4 regions of the Shouchella oshimensis genome follow, and region 1 is predicted to be linked to each of the others. Evidence: riboswitches for the same ligand, from Rfam matches in the RefSeq annotation. Region 1 holds a riboswitch; each other region holds the start of a gene.
What was found. Region 1 has a riboswitch for S-adenosylmethionine ahead of metE (5-methyltetrahydropteroyltriglutamate--homocysteine S-methyltransferase). Riboswitches for the same ligand answer to the same signal wherever they lie in the genome.

Region 1 (4,928 bases):
ATTTTTTCTAGCTGTTCACCAATCCATTCGCCATTTATATATAAATTCATAATCATTTTTCCTCCTTGATTGCATCTTTCATATACTCTTCCTGTTTTCGAATCAATTTAAACCAACTAATAGATCATTTCACCAAGAGGCCCATCATCACGAATGATTGACTGAATCCCATATACGGAAATGGGGAAGTAGGTAAATCCATATACATACGCCTGTAATTCATACAAATCAAAAAACAGGACCAACGATTTATCTGCGATGTACCATTTTTGGTCAGCTGTAATGCCTGTAAATGGGTTCAATAAATCAAGCTGTCTTGCTTTAATTTGTGCCTCGATGATCTTATTTAATGGTTGTGTGTAATTAACACCACCCTTAAACAAGTCACCTAAGCTGTAGATTTTTCCGTTAGCTGTATTCATGGTTAGTGTTTCTTGTACCGTCATTCCGTGAGCGCCGCCGCTATAATAATATAATCGGTTCATCAGGCTAAGAATATTCCGTTGATTGTTTTTGATTTCGTAGCCTCCTGTTAATGTTGTATCTTGAGGCGGCTCGTAATAACCAGAATCCTTAATCATTTTATGAACTTGCTGATTAATCGCTTGGTTTAATTCATGCTGAATATGTGGGGTTGGTAAACCCGTTAGTTCAGGGTAAAAAATATCAAGCCTTGGAGATAACATATGACGAGTGACAATTTGAGTAGGCAAGATCGAGGTGTTCATGCATACACTTCCTTTTTTAGTTTTTATAGAAGTCTATGCAAAAGAACCCACTGATAGCAGCGGGTTCTTAAAATGATCTTATTCAGGTGAAGTAACAAGTTGCTTTCGTGCTTGTTTTGCAGCATCAACCATGACTTGTAGAGCTTCTACTGTTTCTTTTTCCTTACGAGTCTTCAAACCGCAGTCAGGGTTAATCCAGAATAATTTTGGATCAAGTACTGATAGTGCGCGACTAATATTACGATCGATCTCTTCTTGTGCTGGCACACGTGGACTATGAATATCATAGACACCAAGACCAATGCCTTTATTATAGGTAAAGTCTTCAAACGCTGAAATCAGCTCACCATGACTTCTGGACGTTTCAATTGAAATAACGTCTGCGTCCAAAGCATCAATGGATTCAATGATCGCTTGAAAGTCTGAGTAGCACATATGAGTGTGAATTTGTGTTTCTGGTTGCACAGTAATCGTTGATAAACGGAAAGCATCAACTGATTGTGTGAGATAGGCTTGAGATTTACTTTCTTTTAGCGGAAGCCCCTCACGAATGGTTGGTTCATCCACTTGGATAAGATTAATTCCTTCTTTCTCTAGCTCCTCTACTTCCTTACGCAAAGCAAGCGCAATTTGGTTGACAACTTGACCTTCAGGAATATCAGTACGTGGGAATGACCAATTAAAAATTGTAACCGGTCCTGTTAGCATACCCTTAACCGGACGTTTTGTTTGTCTTTGTGCATAAGCCGTTTCCTTTACGGTCATCGGCTCAACAAATGCAACATCACCATAAATAACAGGTGGTTTTACACAACGTGAACCATAGGATTGGACCCAACCGAACTTTGTAAATTGGAAGCCTGCAAGTTTTTCACCAAAAAACTCAACCATATCCGTACGTTCAAACTCCCCGTGAACTAGTACATCAATATCAAGATCTTCTTGGATCTTAATCCATTTATCAATTTCGTCACGAATAAATTGCTCGTACTCAGCTGATTCAAGCTCGCCTTTTCTCCACTTCAAGCGTTGTTGACGGACTTCCTTGGTTTGTGGAAAACTACCGATTGTTGTAGTTGGTAGAAGTGGTAGCTGATACTTTTCTTGTTGTAGACGAAGACGTTCTGGTGCATCAATTGAACGTGTTGGCACTGACTCTCCAACTTCAGCAAGTAGCGCACGAACCTCTTCATTATTTCGACTAGACGAATCATTTAATGCTTTAACTGCTGCAGCGCTTGCTTCTAAAATCTGCTCGTCGCTTGTATCATTGGCTACATTCGTTAAAGCCACTAGCTCTTCAAGTTTCTCATCAGCAAACGAAATTCCTGATTTGAGTATTTCAGGTAATTCCTCTTCAAGCTTCACAGTAACTGGGACATGTAGTAAGCTACATGATGGTTGGAGTATCAATTGGCCCTCTCCAACGACTACAGAAAGCTGATCAACTATTTCTTTAACTTCCTTTAAATCAGCTCTCCAAATATTACGCCCATCAATGATTCCCGCAGCTAAAATTTTACCAGTTGGCAATCCGAATTTAATTACTTGTTTAAGAGATTCGCCAGCATCATGGACAAAATCTAAACCTATTCCTTGTACAGGTAGGTTGACAATAGCCTCGTAATCATCCACTGCTTCAAAGTACGTTTGTAGTAAAATGTTTAGCCTTGGAGCAGCGACGTCAAGCTGTGCATATACCTCTTGTAACAAGTCTAATTCAGAAGATGTTACTTGCCCATTTAAAAATGGCTCATCAATTTGTACCCACGCAGCATCCGCAGCTTCTAGTTCTTGTAGTAGCTGTGCATACAACGGAATAAACGAACGAATCAGTTCCTGCTCTGATAGGTCTGTTTGATTTTTTGAAAGCTTCACAAAGCTAACTGGTCCAAGTACAACTGGTTTTGTATCAATATCTAACTCAGTTTTCGCCTCTTTATATAAATCCAACACACGATTATGTACGAGTGATGTTGGTGCTGAAGTAATTTCAGGTACGATATAGTGATAGTTAGTGTTGTACCACTTTGTCATTTCAGATGCGACTGCTGAATCGGTACCACGTGCGATAGCAAAATACGTATCTACATCTACTTCGCCGCCGTTGTATTCAAAACGATCTGGTACTAGTCCAAATGAAACGGCTGTGTCTAATACATGATCATATAGACTAAAGTCACCTACTGGAATTAAGTCAATCCCTGCCTCTTTTTGTTTCTTGATGTTAGAAAGTCGAATGTCTTTAAGAGAATCAAGTAGCTCAGTTTCAGAGATGTTTTTCGCCCAATAGTTCTCTAAGCTTTTTTTCCACTCTCTTTTTTCACCAATTCTTGGATATCCAATGTTTGAACTTCTTACCTTTGGCATGTTCTCACTCACTCCTCATATAGTCTCTCAACTTAACAAACTCTAATCACAAACCACCTAAGCAGATCACTCCAAGGGAATAGAAAATGCCTCCTTCTATTAAAAGAAAGAGGCATTGAACAATCTCAATAAACGTTCCCCTTATCTTTCAAAGTGTTTCCACCTTGCTTGGATTTAGCACCTTTTCATTTTCTGAATGGTTGCTGAAGCTTCATCGGGCCAGTCCCTCCGCCTCTCGTTATAAGAGCATTTCACTATGTTATGTTGAATTGAATCTACTTTAGCATGAGATAATCCTCTATGTCAAAACAATTTTGAAAGTTTGCTCTTATTCGTCATTATTTGCATTCATCCTATAACTTGTGGGAAAATCAAATAGCTTTACTATTAATCTATGAAAGGTGTGAACCTATGAGCGAGGAACAAACTACTCAGCCTACTTATAACACAAGGGCTAAAGTAGGACTCATTTTAGGACCATTGCTATTTCCTGGCATACTTTTTAATCCCGTCCAGTCAATTAGAGCATGCACCTAGATTTGTACTTGCTATTACTCTTTTAATAGCTACATTCTGGGTTACTGAAGCCATACCAATGGCTGTTACATCATTAATTCCACTAATTGTTATTCCATTAGTTGGAGCTGCGGACATTGATACTATTGCCGCATCTTACAGTAGTCCGACAATATTCATGTATGGTGGAGGCTTTGTTATTGCGATTGCGTTGCAAAAATGGAACCTACATAGAAGAATTGCCTTAAACATAATTGATATGATTGGAACCGAGAGTCAACGGATTATTCTAGGGATTATTATATCAACAGCATTTTTATCATTATTTGTATCAAACGCTGCAACCGCTTTAATGATGCTTCCAGTTGCTCTCGCGTTGATCTCAGAGGTAAAAGAAAAAGAAATTCTAACTGGTAAAAGCTTAAGTCATTTCTCAAAAAGTATATTACTAGCTGTTGCCTATGCCGCAACAATTGGGGGGCTTGCTACTTTAGTAGCGGCTGTACCAAATGCCATTTTTGCTGAAATTGCGAGAACGCAGCTTGATCGTACTGTTGCTTTTTATGAGTGGTTACTCTTTGCAGGACCAGTTGCGTTGCTTATTCTGATTTTTCTATACTTCTATCTGACAAAAATGAAATTTAAAGTTGATTCAGGTAGTCAGAATCAAACGATTGATTTCATTAAGGAAGATAAAAAGAGTCTTGGGAAGATGTCTAGGGATGAAATTTGGGTTGCGATAATTTTCGGGATAACTGTGTTTTTATGGGTTTTCAAATCACTTGTATTCCCAGAAAACATCGCTGCTAATATGCATGATGGAGCCATCTCTATTTTTGGCGCCGTATCCCTTTTCTTTATACCCAGCACTAAAAAAGGTGAAAGAATATTAGAATGGCGCGACCTAAAAGAGCTACCGTGGAATGTGTTAATCCTTTTTGGTGGTGGACTAGCCCTTGCATCTAGCTTTGGAGCTTCCGGTTTAAACGACTGGATTGGCGACACGCTACAATTGCTTGAAAATTTCACCCCATTCATTATTATTTTGTTATTAGTCGTTATTGTATTATCTATTACAGAAATATTGTCTAATACTGCCGTAGCCAATCTTGTGCTTCCGCTTTGTGTAGGTTTAGGAATCGCTGTTGGTATGGATCCATTAGTTCTTATGGCAGCCGCTGCCCTATCTGCCGGTTCATGTTACATGCTACCTGTTGCAACACCTCCTAATACAGCCGTTTTTAGTGCGGGTGTACTAGATGTTGCCGATATGGCCAAAGCTGGCGTCTGGTTGAACATATTCTCGGTAATTGT
Region 2 (4,928 bases), on a different contig from region 1:
AAGAAGTTGAAAAGAACAGCTCATCTCGCTTATTATGCAGGATTGGAGTGTGCATGGTTTTGGTGAAAAAAGAAGAGGTAATTATCATTGGCGGTGGGCCTTGTGGGTTAGCGGCAGCGATAGCTTGTCAGGATAAAGGCTTAAAACCACTCGTACTTGAAAAAGATCATATTGTGAGTTCGATTTACAAGTATCCAACTCATCAGACCTTTTTTAGTACAAGTGAAAAATTAGAAATCGGTGATGTTGCGTTTGTGACTGAAGAAAGAAAACCACATCGCAATCAAGCACTAGCCTATTATCGAAGCGTAGCAGAACGTAAAAACCTACGTATTCACTCCCATGAAAAGGTTCTAGAAGTGACAAAACAAACGAATGGACGATTTGTTTTAAAAACGGATAAACAGACGTATGAAGCGGCTTTTGTTATTATTGCTACTGGCTATTATGACTCGCCTAATTATATGGATATCCCAGGAGAAGATCTCCCACATGTGTATCATTATTTCAAAGAGGCACATCCTTATTTTAAGCAGAACGTTGTTGTTATAGGTGGGAAGAACTCTGCCATTGATGCTGCTCTTGAGCTAGAAAAAGCAGGGGCATACGTTACAGCACTATATCGTGGCGATGATTATTCTGCTAGTGTAAAACCGTGGATTTTGCCAGAGTATGTATCTCTCGTGAAGAACAATAAAATCACTCTAGAATTTCAAGCAGAAGTAACTCAAATAACGAGCACAGACGTAAACTACACAGTATTGGGAAAATCTAAGTCTGTAAAAGCAGATTACGTTTTTGCAATGACCGGATATCACCCTGATCATCAATTTATTAAAAGCATGGGTGTACATGTTGATGATGGAACTGGAAGACCAGAATATAATCCGGATACGTTTGAAACAAATATTGATGGGCTTTTTATTGCAGGGGTAATTGCTGCTGGTAATAACGCCAATGAGATTTTTATTGAAAACGGGCGTTGGCACGGTAGTGGGATAGCCTCAAGAATAGTAGATATCCTTGCAAACGAACATGAGGGGTTGGTTGAATGAAAAAGGTAATTTTAATTACAACTGGTGGAACGATTGCAAGTACTGAGAATGAAGATGGAAAATTAGTAGCTGGTGAACTTACGGGCGAAGAGCTAGCAGATTTATGTCAGCTTCCAAGTGATATTCATGTTACTGTTCGGTCTATGTTGCAAAAACCTAGTATTCATATTACGCTAGATGATTGGTTGGAATTAAAAAAAGAAGTTGAACTTGCATTTAGTGATGAAGATGTTTCAGGGGTTGTTGTAACTCACGGTACAGATACGCTAGAAGAGACGGCTTATTTTCTTGATCTAGTGATAACGGACGATCGTCCAGTGATTGTGACTGGCTCACAGCGCGGTCCTGAACAATTAGGCAGTGATGCTTTTATTAATTTGCGACATGCCGTCTATGCTGCTTGTCATGATGACTTGAAGCAAGTTGGAACGGTTGTTGTATTTAATGAACGGATCTTTGCAGCGAGATACGTCAAAAAAGAACATGCTTCGAATATTCAGGGTTTTAATGCATTTGGATTCGGTTATTTAGGTATTATTGATAATGATACAATTTTCTTATATCAAAAACCAATTCATCGAGACACGTACGTACTTACAAAAAAGCTGCCGGATGTGGCAATTGCTAAGATTTATCTTGGGATGCACAGTCGGATTCTTGAGAGTATCCTACAAAATTCAGATGCGGTTGTGCTTGAAGGTGTAGGACGTGGACAAGTCCCCCCACATTTAGTGAATGTCCTTAATGAATCAATATCTCAAGGAAAAACAGTTGTTATGACGACATCAGCTGAAGAAGGAAAGGTGTACCCAACTTACGAATATGAAGGCAGTGCACATGATCTAGAGCAAAAGGGAGTTATTTTAGGTTCAGATTATGATAGTAAAAAAGCACGTATCAAAACGTTGGTGCTGTTAGCTGCTGAGTCTGATGTGAACCTAGGGTTTAAACACTAAAGCCTTTTTCTTGAAAAGCATAACAGATAGGAATATAATGGTTTTATTGAATGTAATGAACAGGTTCAAGTCAGGTTCCGGTAATGAGTAGGGTGCAAAGCAATGTGTGCAACGGACCTGTACTTTGTGGAAAGGCAGGTTGTAGATGTTTTCGTTGCTAACGGCTGCAATAGCACCTGCAATTGGGTTATTAACCTATTTTTATTTGAAGACTGATTATCGGCGAAAGTTACATGGTACAATCATTCGAACGTTTTTAATTGGAATATTGTTGTTTTTCCTGTGATGGTTTTACAATATGCTTTTATTGAGGAAAAGGTCTTTCCTGAAGAATGGCAGCAAGCTCTTATTTTATATGGATTTACTGAGGAATTTTTTAAGTGGTTTATCCTTTATATCTTCGCTTTCCAGGCATGGTACGATTAATCGTAGGAATGATGGCATTGTGTATGGAGTGTCGTTGTCACTTGGCTTTGCGACGATGGAAAACATCTTTTATTTAATAGCTCATGGTATTGAAACAGCGGTAGGTCGAGCATTAATGCCTGTATCAAGTCATGCATTGTTTGGCATAATCATGGGGTATTATATGGGAAATGCCAAGCTCCTTCCAACAAACAGAAGAAGATTATTAACCTTGTCCCTAGGTATACCGATTGTCCTACATAGTTCATATGATTACATTGTTTTTTTATTTGATCACTATGTTTTGTTTGGAATAATTCCTTTCATGCTGATGCTTTGGGCGTTTGCAATTTACAAAATTAAACTCGCTCGGAGGCTAGATCAACAATCACCACGTATAAGGAGGAATTAAACCATGTCAGAAGAACGGTATAGGATTGTCATTCGCTGTCCTGATTGCAAAGAAAAGTATATTCTCCGCGGAAGGCTGAACGAGAATGGTGAATATGAGACAGGATTTAAACGATGTGTATGTGGTAATGAAGATCGTCTTAACATAGAAGCATCTCTAGAGACATGATAAAAAAGTCTTGCCTTTTTATAAAATGTCCTGTATGTTAAAGTGAATATTCAAAATTAAATGATGTATTCTTATCAAGAGAGATGGAGGGAAAGGCCCTGCGAAGTCTCAGCAACCAAGCCAAATTGCGGCAAGGTGCTAAATCCGGCAGTTATAGCTGCTAAGATAAGAGGAAGCTTATATGGAATTGATAAGCACCTTTCTCTTATGACGAGAAAGGTGCTTTTTATTTTACAAAAGTGATGGGGGAATTAAAATGAGTAAAAGAGCTCTGGAAACAACGTTGGTTCAAATTGGGAATCGTGTCGACAATCGAACGGGTGCGGTAAATGCTCCTGTCTATTTCTCTACTGCTTACCGACATACAGGTATTGGGGAATCAACGGGATATGATTATGCGAGAACAGGGAATCCGACTAGAGAAGTATTAGAAAATGCTATTGCTGAACTAGAACTTGGAGATAGAGGATTTGCATGCAGCTCAGGAATGGCTGCAGTACAAACAGTCCTTTCACTGTTTAAAAACGGAGATGAAATCCTTGCTTCGAAAGATCTTTATGGTGGAACGTATCGATTATTTGAAGAAGGATGGAATCATTGGGGATTAACATTCCACTATTCAGATCCTCGTGATCTAGTCGAGTTTGAGGCAGCGATTACACAAGCAACAAAAGCATTATTTATTGAAACACCAACAAACCCTTTGATGCAAGAAGCGTCTATTTCAGAACTTGCAGAGATTGCAAAAAAACACCAATTGCTTTTAATCGTGGATAATACGTTTTACACACCAATTATTCAGCAGCCGATTGCTTTAGGAGCGGATATCGTCATTCATAGCGCATCTAAGTACATAAGTGGTCATAATGACGTTATTGCGGGCTTAATTGTTTCAAAAGGCCAGGAGTTATCTGAAAGAATTGGTTATTTTCACAACGGAATTGGAGCTACCCTTTCAGCGTTTGATTCATGGTTAGTTGTAAGAGGTATGAAAACATTGGCACTACGCATGGAAAAACATGAACAAAACGCTCAGGAAATTGTTCGTTTTTTAGAAGAATCATCTGAAGTAGAAGAGGTTCTTTATCCAGGAAGAGGAGGAATGATCTCATTTAGAGTGGGTGATGAAACATGGATTAATCCAATCCTTCAAAATCTCAAATTAATTTCTTTTGCAGAAAGTTTAGGTGGGGTAGAAAGCTTAATGACTTATCCAAGCTACACAAACACATGCAGATATTCCAGAAGAGATCCGCATTGCTAATGGAGTAGATAATCGATTACTTCGCTTTTCAGTTGGAATTGAGCGATGTCAAGATCTAATCGATGATTTGAAGCAAGCCTTTTCAGCTGTTAAGTAGGTGCGAGCCAACAATAAAGCGGGGGGAGATACATGTGGATTTATTAGAGCGTTTAAAAAATGACATATTAGTTGGAGACGGGGCTATGGGTACGCTTCTATATGAACGAGGTATCGAGCAGCAATGCTTTGAAGAAATTAATATCAGTCAACCAGAAGTCATTGTCTCTATTCACAAGGAATATCTCAATGCTGGTGCAGAAGTTATACAAACCAATACGTATGCTGCCAATCGATTAAAACTAAGTAAATATGGTTTAGAAGATAAAACGGCTGAAATTAACCGACGAGCAGTTGCCTTAGCAAAACAGGCTGTAGAACAAAAAGCATTTGTAGTAGGCACAGTTGGAGGCATTCGACGCTTCCAAATGGAAGAATCAACATTAGATGAAATAGAAGAAGCACTAACGGAACAGATTTTAGTGTTGTTAGATGAAGGTGTGGATGGGCTTTTATTTGAAACCTTTTATGATTTAGAAGAAGCGTTACTGGTTACGGAAATCGCCAAAAAACACAGCTCCCTTCCAGTCATAGTAAACGTTAGTTTAGGTGACATTGGAGTGATGAGTGGC
Region 3 (4,928 bases), on a different contig from region 1:
TGTTATAGCATGGATTCGTCTTAGTAAAACCTACCACAGCTTGATGAATTTTAATCGATCCAACTTTTAATCCTTTGCGCCATTTAGATTTTCTAATAATAACCAATATGTATTTTTCAACAGAAACCCTCGAACCTATGTTACATTATAAGCTGACAAAGGTTAATAGAGGTGTAAATATGGAAATGATTGCTGGCAGAAATGAACCGTGCCCGTGTGGCAGCGGAAAAAAATATAAGAAATGCTGTATGAACAAGCAGCAGGTAATAGATATCAATCAAGCTCGTGAAGAACGTATTGCGCAACAAAAACATCAGCTGACAAAAAAGCTACAAGCTTTTATGGATAAACAGATTACATATAATGAATTTTTAAAGCTACAATCAGAGTTTCATCAGCGCTCTAAAAAGCTTGTGCCTGAACAGATTGAAGAAGGGTACGTTAATTTCTGGCTTAATTTCTTTCAAATCCATAAAAACGGCTTAACCGGGATTGATTGGTTTTTGAAAGAAGAAGCATATAGGCTGCAAGCGGATGAAAAAAACTTAGCAGAACAATGGAGTACTCTTAAACCAAGAATTGTTCAAGCTGTAAATGAAGAGAATAATCAGGTTGTTTTCCTTGATGTCTTTACGGAAGAGACATTTAAAATGGCTAAGGATACCGAGAACCTTCCGACCTTCAGACCTTGGTATGGAACGCTAGGGCTTGTTGAATTTTTTGGAGATACACCATTATTTAATGGAATTCGAATCTTTCAAGGGCCGGATCATGTTGACCGTAGCGTAGAAAAAGTGAATCAGCTGGCAACTGAACATGATATCGCAGTTGTAGATGTATTGATTCAATATTTCCCTGAAGTTTTAGGATCGCTTTTAGAGAAGGAACAGAGACCTGACTTGGAAAATCAACAGTCAAATGCTCTAATTACTTTTGAAGCGCCTGTTACAGATGTTCAGTCGTTTGCAACCTTACTTAGAGATAAGGATGAGTTTGTTGTATATGATTGGCGTGAGGAGCACAAGCATTTAACTCAAGCGGAAAACTGGGCAGTGTACAAGGATAGTATTATAGAGAGTGAAGTATTAATGGCAGAAGCTGTTGCGACTCTCGAATTTACTAATGATAGCTTAAAGTACATCACTTATAAGAAAGAGAAGGCTGTACAATTCCGAGATTTATTAAATGATTATCCTCAATTTGTGGGAGACGTTAAAGAATCAACCAGCGGCAAATTGGGCAGTGGAATGGCATTTTCAAATAACTTGATGCAAATGACAGGAGAAGCGCCTGAATATTTCCCGCTTTATGCACAGCGTGCTAAGGATATGGACTTAGATCAACCTATCCCAGCACTAGGTCAGAATAGTATTTATCAACTAATTGATCATGGTCAATTTGAAGAAGCAGATCGTTGGTTTAAACAAATTGAATTTAATTTGTATGATCAAGTGATTGCTAAATATAATGATATCGACTTTACTTTTGATATTAATCCATTTAGAAAAGATGCGGGGCTATCACCTTCTCCATTTGTTACAGGTCAAGAGAATCGTGACTCAAGCATAAAGCCAATTTATTATCATGATAATCAGTTTTTGTCAGTCAAAAAAGAAGATATCAACACGTATGAAGATCTAGGCTTTAGTCCAGATTCGATCGATGCCTTTTACCACGATCCTATTCTTAGCTTTTTTAAGGAGAAAACGGATGGAAAAGGCGCAAATACGGTAAGGAAATACCGAATGAGTCTTTTTAATATACGTTACTCATTAGAAGTGCAAAAGGTAAAAGATTGGTCAGACTGTACCAAGGAATTTTGGAAAAAACATCTGTTAATTGATTTATTTGAAGATGTGGTGATCAGTCAGACACAGGTGAAGGATCTTCTAAGTACAATAAAAATGTTCACAAAGTGGTTGGATCAAAAGCATAGAACTGCCATTCATACTGATGCATCAGCTGTTTGTGCAGAGCTTGAAGCGTCCTTAATTGAAGCTGTTCAGGTCTATAATTTTACAACGGATTCAGGGCGTTTTTCACTACCGCAATTCCAAAAAGAGATTGATCCAGAAGCGGTTGGCGGTTTATATAAGATTCAAGATGTGAAGGAAGATAGAGTTGAGGTTAAATCGATTGATAGTAAGCAGAGTATATCGATTACTTTGCCGAAAAAAGCACTAAGCCAAGTGCATAGTGGATTGATTTTAGAGGCAGTCATTTCACAGGATGACAACAATCAGCCGATACTTAAGAAACTACTTAATGCGTATCCAAAAGAAGCAATAAGTTATCTATAGGAAATAATTAGTTCTTGTCAGATTCAGCGTGATCTGTTATTGTTTTAACACAACAACATATTCTTATTAAGAGGAGCAGAGGGACTGGCCCTATGACGCTTCAGCAACCCCGCCACGGCGGAAGGTGCTAATTCCTGCAGGTTAAATTCCTGGATGATAAGAGCTGAATGACTTACTAAACCATTTCAACCCTCTTATTCAAACGAATAGGAGGGTTTTTCGTTTTATTAAGTTTTTAATTAGGGTTTGGAGCATGATATCGGTTTCAAAACCAAGTATGTTTATGTGTGTAGTTATATTTAGTCGGAAGGCGGGTAGACCATTGATTGAATTTAAAAATGTAAGCAAAGTTTTTAAAACAAAAGAACGAGAAGTTAAAGCACTTGATGAAGTAAACTTCCGAGTTGATAAGGGACAGATATCAGGCGTCATTGGCTTTAGTGGTGCCGGTAAAAGTACATTGATTCGCAGTGTTAATCTGCTAGAACGACCAACAGATGGCGAAGTGATTGTGAATGGACAAAGCTTAACGTTGTTAAAGGGTGGCGAACTGCAGAAGGCTAAGCGCAACATCGGTATGATTTTTCAGCATTTTAACTTACTGCAGTCTAAAACAGTGTTTGAAAATGTGGCAGTTCCTTTACGTCTTGTGCGAACTCCACAAGCAGAATTAAAAAAACGTGTAAGAGAATTACTGGATTTTGTAGGTCTATCAGATAAAGCAGATAGCTACCCAGAACAGCTTTCTGGTGGTCAAAAGCAACGGATTGGTATTGCCCGTGCATTAGCATCTAATCCAGCTGTCCTGCTATGTGATGAAGCGACATCTGCTTTAGACCCGGAAACGACCAGTTCGATTCTTCAGCTTTTAAAGCGTGTAAATGAGGAATTTAACGTAACAATTTTAATCATCACACACGAAATGGGTGTCATTCGAGAAATTTGTGATCGGGTTGCGGTTATGGAAGAAGGAAGAATTATTGAAGAAGGAACGGTTCTTGATATCTTCTCTAAACCACAGCACCAGACAACCAAAAATTTTGTTCGATCTGTATTTAAAGATCAAATACCGGCAAGTGTACGAAAAATCCTTGAAAAAGGGTCTGAACAAATTAAAATCTACAAAATCGAATTTATTGGGGAATCATCAGGTAAACCGCTTTTGTCTGAGCTTGTTAGGAATTTTGATGTTGATGTTAATGTATTGTTTGGAAACATAACGGAGATCCAGGATACCCCTTTCGGTAGCTTAACGGTGGAGTTGCAGGGAGATCCAGGATCACTTGAATCTGCGTTTCGATTTATTAAGGAGAAAGAACTATTGGTATCGGAGGTGAAGCTAGATGCTTGAAAGTTTACCCGAGTCCATTAGACCAAATATTTCAACGGACATTTTGCTTACCTCTTTATATGAAACATTGTATATGGTTTTCCTATCGTTAATTTTTTCAGCCATTTTAGGCATTTTGCTTGGGGTTGTGCTTGTGGTTACACGTAAGGGTCATATCCTTGAGTGTGCCTGGGTGTTTAATATATTAAATCCCATTATTAATGTTTTGCGATCCATTCCATTTATTATCTTGATGGTTGCTATTATTCCGTTTACCCGACTTATTGTTGGAAGTGCTGTTGGCATGGAGGCAGCTGTTGTACCACTTGTTGTGTATGCTGCACCATACATTGCACGGTTAATTGAGAACTCGCTTTTAGAAGTGGAGCCTGGCATTATTGAAGCGGCTGATTCAATGGGTGCCTCCAAAGCGCAAATTATCTTCCGCTTTCTACTACCGGAAGCAAAGGGTTCATTAATTCTTAGTATTACAACCGCAACAATTGGTCTCGTTGGTGCTACCGCTATGGCTGGAGCTATCGGAGCTGGTGGGATTGGAAATGTAGCTATCACTTACGGCTACCAACGTTTTGACGATGCCACTATGGTGATTACAGTCGTGCTGCTAATTGTTATGGTTCAAGGTTTGCAGTCGCTTGGTAATATACTCGCAAGAAATTCTAGAAGAAGATAAAAAGAAAAGGTGGAGAGAGTTCATGAAACAATCATTTAAACTAATCGTAGCAGGACTTGGTGTCTAGCATTAACAGCATGCGGGCAAGGAAATGATGATAGTACAAGTGGAGATACAGAAGGATTCAGCAAAGATAATCCGGTAGATGTGAAAATTGGTATTTCGGGTACGGATTCACGCCAGTGGGACTTTATTTCGGGAATTGCTGAAGAAGAAGGCATTAATATTGATATTGTCAGTTTTAATGATTATGTCCAGCCTAACCAAGCTCTTGCAGACGGAGATATTGATGCCAATGCCTTCCAAACGGTATCGTACTTTGATAATTTCAGAGAAGAGAATAATTTAGATCTAGAAGCCATTGGAACGACAATACTTGCTCCGCTAGGGGTCTATTCAGATAAGTATGACTCCGTTGATGAGATCCCAGATGGAGCGGAAATTCTAATTGCAAATGAAGTCACAAACCAAGCGCGTAACCTAATGCTTTTACAAGAAGCGGGACTAATTGAGCTTGAGGATGACTTTGGTGTGACTAGTGGCTTGGATCAAATTAAAGATAACCCTAAAAATCTTAAACTAACGGAAGTCGTACCTGCTAATG
Region 4 (4,928 bases), on a different contig from region 1:
CTCCACCTTCTGCCGACACGTTAGCTGATTTGTATCAGAAAAGTGGGCTCGAGCTTAAGAAATTTTTTAATACAAGTGGTCAAAAATACCGTGAATTGGGTTTGAAAGATAAGTTAGCTTCTATGAGTGAAAGTGAGATGTTGGAACTACTTTCATCTGATGGAATGCTTATTAAAAGACCAATTACAACAGATGGTAGCAAGGTAACTCTTGGATTTAAGGAAGAACAATTTGAACAAAACTGGAGCTAACTCGTTTTTTTTATGAGGAAGTTCGGTTATAATGAATGCAGAATCGAACAAGTTGATGGAGGGGTTATAACATGAGCAACAAATTACCAGCAGAACTTAAATATTCAGAGGAACACGAGTGGGTCAAAACTGAAGGAGAGAAAGTCCGTATTGGTATTACAGACTTCGCTCAGTCTGAGCTTGGAGACATCGTGTTTGTTGAACTACCAGAGGTTGGCGATGAAATTGAAGCGGACGAGCCGTTTGGCAGTGTTGAGTCTGTAAAAACCGTTTCTGAGCTGTATGCTCCTATTAGTGGAAAAGTAGTTGAAATTAACGAAGAGTTAGATGATTCACCTGAATTCGTTAATGAATCACCATATGAAAAGGCTTGGATGATTGTTGTTGAGCCTAAAGACTCTGCAGAAGTTGAGAAGCTTATGTCTGCAGACGAATACAACACAATGATTAGCGAAGATTAATCGAATGTTAAACCCATCAAGTGCAACTTGCCTTGATGGGTTTTTTTAGTGTTTCTTGTACTTAAGTCTTCTCATCTTAACAGACTTCGTATATGATTACTTAGGGTAGCGAAATAAGAACGGGTATAGGTGAGGGCAGATGGCTCAATTTGCAAAAGAATGGTCGAGTAAATTAAAAGGCTATAACAAAAATATTCGTCTATTCCTGATAGCGTCTTTTTTGCTTAATGTAGGAATGGGCATTTTTATGGTAATTTATAATTATTATATTCGTGAGTTGGGTTTTTCGGATGATGTGAATGGACGCGTGATCGCAATGCAAGCCACAGCAACAGCTATTGCACTTCTGCCAGTTGGACTCTTAAGTGATCGGCTTGGTCGAAAGCGGTTAATTGTCATAGGTTCTGTGGCGGTTATGCTTAGCTTAATTTTAAGAAGCATTGGCATTGCAGAGGACTTATTGATAATAGGAGCCTTTGTCACAGGATTTTTTATGGCTTTTATTCAAGTCACGGCTATTCCACTTCTTGCTGAGAATTCAAGGGAATCTGAGAGAGTACATCTATTTAGTCTAAATGCAGCATTTATGATGGCGGCAAATGTTATCGGAAATTTGCTTGGGTGGTGTGATGACAGATGCCCTACATAGCCTGTTTCAGATAACGATGCTTAATAGCGTGAGGTTTACATTATTAGTAGGTGTATTCATTGTCTGCATTGGGTTATTACCACTTTTCAAAATCAAAGAAGAACGAAAGGTACAAACGATTCAAACGAGACGACTGTCAGGCTTTAAGCAATTAGCTGAGAAAAAAGATTCTTTAAAATTAATTCTTCTATTTGCTATTGCTAGCATCTTAATTGGGTTTGGATCAGGCTTGGTAATCCCGTATCTTAACCTTTATTTCACGGATCGCTTTGACATTAGTTATTCTTTAGTAGGTATCATTCTTGCGTTAGGACAGGCGATGACGGCAGTTGCCTTACTAATCGGTCCGAGTGTTGTTAAGCGGTTTGGAGAGGTAAGGGCAGTGGTCATTTTACAGCTTGGTTCTCTGCCATTCCTTCTATTATCTGCTTACACCGAAATTCTATGGCTAGCAGTGATTGGATTCCTGTTTAGACAAGCGTTAATGAATGCAGGAAACCCTATTCATTCTGCCCTGATGATGCGTTTGGTTGATCCATCTATGAGAGGACTTGCCAACTCACTTGGTCAAATGGTTTTCCAATTAGGTTGGGCAGTAATGGGACCTGTCTCAATGGGAATTGTGTTGGCATATGGTTCGTACACTGGCTACGCGATTGTTTTTTCGATTACAGCTTGTCTGTATTTAATCGGGTCCATTTATTTCTATTTTGTATTTGGAAGACGTCAGAAAGATATTCCAGCACCACTAGTTGTTGAAAAGAATTGACCAAGCTACAATAGCATGCTATGATTTTCCCAACTTAGCATAAAATCTAACATAAAAATTTAATAACTCTTATCGAGAGTGGCGGAGGGACTGGCCCTTTGATGCCCGGCAACCACGGAACTGATTTCGGTTCTGCAGGTGCTAAATCCAAGCAAAGTGATGATTCACTTTGAAAGATGAGAGAGGGATTAATATAAACCTTCTGCTTATCTGCGGGAAGGTTTTTTTCTATATAGTTTAATAGAAAGTGAGGATTACAAAGTGATTGTATTAAAAGGATTACAAAAAATATTTGAGCTAAAAAGTGGAGCAGTGACGGCTGTAGATGGAATTGATTTGACCATTGAAAAAGGCGGGATTTTTGGCATCATCGGATATAGTGGTGCGGGAAAAAGTACACTGATTCGCATGCTAAATATGTTAGAGCGCCCGACTAGTGGAGAGGTCAAAATAGATGGACGAGACATTTCTAAATTAACAACTAAAGAATTACGAAAATCACGCCAGGAAATGGGTATGATTTTTCAACATTTTAATTTATTATGGTCGCGCACTGTATATGACAATATTGCCTTCCCTCTTGAGATTGCTGGTGTGAAAGGTGAGCAACGAGACAAGCGAGTTAAAGAATTGATTCAGCTAGTTGGACTAGAGGGTCGTGACAAAAGCTATCCTTCACAACTGAGTGGTGGACAAAAGCAACGGGTAGGGATTGCAAGGGCATTAGCCAATAATCCAAAGGTGTTGTTATGTGATGAAGCCACATCTGCTCTGGACCCTAAAACAACTGAGTCGATCCTAGACCTTTTAGTTGATATCAATAAAAAACTAAACCTTACCATTGTGCTTATTACACATGAAATGCATGTCATCCGTAAAATTTGTTCAGAGGTAGCGGTTATGGATAATGGTCAGATCGTAGAAAAAGGACCAGTCCTAGATGTATTCCGTCAGCCTAAAGAAGAGATGACAAAAGAATTCTTAAAACAAATTACAGAGCAGGATGATACGGAAGAGACAATCCAGGAGATTCTAAGTGAAGCGGGATCAGGAGATGTTGTTCAGCTCACTTTTTCTGGTACAAGTGCAGAGCGTCCTTTGATCTCTGAATTAATCCGTACCTTCCAAATTGATGTATCGATTCTTCACGGGAAAATTACCAAGGTTCGAGGTGGATCTTACGGTACATTATTTATTCAAATCACAGGTGATGAGTCGGAAAAGAAAAAAGCATTAGATTTTATTATGACCAAAGAGGTTGAAGCGGAGGTGTTACGCCGTGCTTGAGACACTATTTCCTAAAGTTAGTTGGGATCGAATGTGGGATGCAACAGTTGAAACTCTCTATATGACGGGAATTTCACTAATTGCCACATTTATTCTTGGTATTCTACTCGGTTTACTGTTATATTTAACTGGTAGGGGAAATCTATGGGCGAATAGACCGGTAAATGCGGTCATTGCAGCCTATGTGAATATTACACGATCGATCCCATTTGTTATTTTGTTAATTCTCATTATTCCTTTAACCAAATTTCTTGTTGGGACCTTTCTAGGTCCAACTGCAGCACTGCCTGCGTTAATCATAGGGGCTGCTCCATTTTATGCACGGATGGTTGAAATCGCACTGCGTGAAATTGACCGTGGGGTTGTGGAAGCTGCGCAATCAATGGGAGCTTCTTCTACAACAATTATCTTTAAAGTGTTATTACCAGAGTCAACACCTGCACTTATTTCAGGGATTACAGTCACTACAATTGCGATGATTGGTTATACAGCAATGGCTGGTATTGTAGGTGGCGGTGGTCTTGGAACACTTGCTTATCAAGAAGGGTTCCAGAGAGGGAATAGCGATGTAACCTTGGTGGCAACAATCGTAATTCTACTGGTTGTATTTATCGTCCAGTGGATCGGCGATTTTTTCACATATATTACAGACAAACGATAAAAAGAGATGGGGGAAAGAGACATGAAAAAATTCTTAGGTACGCTTGGAACGGCAGGTCTTGTACTAGCACTAGCAGCTTGCGGGACATCAGGTGATGAAGACAGCAACAACGGTGACACTGGTAGTACTACAGGCGGGGACACACCTGCTGAAGAGGAAACAACAACCCTTAAGATTAGTGCGTCAAACACACCTCATGCTGAAATTCTTGAGGAAGCAGCTAGTACATTAGAAGAAGAAGGAATTGAGCTAGACATTGTTGTCGCTCAAGACTATGTCATCCCTAACATTGCTTTAGATGGCGAAGAAGTGGACGCGAACTTCTTTCAACATCAGCCTTATCTAGATCAACAAACAGAAGAGTTTGGCTATGACTTTGCAGTAGCTGGAGCTATTCACATCGAACCTTACGCATTGTATTCGTCTCAATATGACAGTGTGGATGAGATTCCTGATGGCGGTACGATTATTTTCAGTAATAACGTGGCTGAAGAAGGACGTGCTCTTCATTTGCTAGCTCAAGAGAACCTTATTACACTTGCAGATGGCGTTGGTTATGAAGCGACACTAGATGATATTGAAGAAAACCCGAAAAATCTTGAGTTTGTGAACAATGTTGATCCTGCATTGCTTCCTCAGGCGTACGAAAACAACGAAGGAGACGCAATCATTATTAATGCAAACTATGCACTTGAGATTGATCTTAATCCTACAGATGATGGTTTAATCACTGAGTCAGGTGATTCTGATAATCCATTTGCCAACTTAATCGTTGTTCGTGCTGGTGAAGAAGATCGTGAGGATATTCAAAAGTTAGTTGAGGTTCTTCACTCTGAAGAAATCACAAACT

Region 2: linked by a shared signal. The riboswitch ahead of NDM98_RS01465 (methionine biosynthesis PLP-dependent protein) and the one ahead of metE (5-methyltetrahydropteroyltriglutamate--homocysteine S-methyltransferase) in region 1 are both predicted to bind S-adenosylmethionine.
Region 3: linked by a shared signal. The riboswitch ahead of NDM98_RS18655 (methionine ABC transporter ATP-binding protein) and the one ahead of metE (5-methyltetrahydropteroyltriglutamate--homocysteine S-methyltransferase) in region 1 are both predicted to bind S-adenosylmethionine.
Region 4: linked by a shared signal. The riboswitch ahead of NDM98_RS08485 (methionine ABC transporter ATP-binding protein) and the one ahead of metE (5-methyltetrahydropteroyltriglutamate--homocysteine S-methyltransferase) in region 1 are both predicted to bind S-adenosylmethionine.

The regions. Positions count from the first base shown of each region.
Region 1 covers NZ_JAMQJY010000002.1:220,459-225,386, forward strand. Annotated here, with positions in the region: partial or broken gene NDM98_RS15550 (NAD-dependent succinate-semialdehyde dehydrogenase) at 1-50, opposite strand, end outside; gene NDM98_RS15555 (DUF3298 and DUF4163 domain-containing protein) at 117-728, opposite strand; gene metE (5-methyltetrahydropteroyltriglutamate--homocysteine S-methyltransferase) at 807-3,098, opposite strand; SAM riboswitch class I at 3,237-3,345, opposite strand; partial or broken gene NDM98_RS15565 (SLC13 family permease) at 3,510-4,928, shown strand, end outside.
Region 2 covers NZ_JAMQJY010000001.1:243,473-248,400, forward strand. Annotated here, with positions in the region: gene NDM98_RS01440 (YpdA family putative bacillithiol disulfide reductase) at 63-1,055, shown strand; gene NDM98_RS01445 (asparaginase) at 1,052-2,011, shown strand; gene NDM98_RS01450 (hypothetical protein) at 2,157-2,297, shown strand; gene NDM98_RS01455 (PrsW family glutamic-type intramembrane protease) at 2,367-2,828, shown strand; gene NDM98_RS01460 (hypothetical protein) at 2,832-2,996, shown strand; SAM riboswitch class I at 3,065-3,168, shown strand; partial or broken gene NDM98_RS01465 (methionine biosynthesis PLP-dependent protein) at 3,253-4,357, shown strand; partial or broken gene NDM98_RS01470 (bifunctional homocysteine S-methyltransferase/methylenetetrahydrofolate reductase) at 4,392-4,928, shown strand, end outside.
Region 3 covers NZ_JAMQJY010000003.1:243,983-248,910, reverse strand. Annotated here, with positions in the region: gene NDM98_RS18660 (YecA family protein) at 180-2,300, shown strand; SAM riboswitch class I at 2,361-2,463, shown strand; gene NDM98_RS18655 (methionine ABC transporter ATP-binding protein) at 2,623-3,651, shown strand; gene NDM98_RS18650 (methionine ABC transporter permease) at 3,725-4,324, shown strand; gene NDM98_RS18645 (MetQ/NlpA family ABC transporter substrate-binding protein) at 4,472-4,928, shown strand, end outside.
Region 4 covers NZ_JAMQJY010000001.1:1,578,858-1,583,785, reverse strand. Annotated here, with positions in the region: gene NDM98_RS08500 (arsenate reductase family protein) at 1-251, shown strand, start outside; gene gcvH (glycine cleavage system protein GcvH) at 323-712, shown strand; gene NDM98_RS23940 (MFS transporter) at 852-1,361, shown strand; gene NDM98_RS23935 (MFS transporter) at 1,312-2,130, shown strand; SAM riboswitch class I at 2,197-2,313, shown strand; gene NDM98_RS08485 (methionine ABC transporter ATP-binding protein) at 2,392-3,417, shown strand; gene NDM98_RS08480 (methionine ABC transporter permease) at 3,410-4,078, shown strand; gene NDM98_RS08475 (MetQ/NlpA family ABC transporter substrate-binding protein) at 4,100-4,928, shown strand, end outside.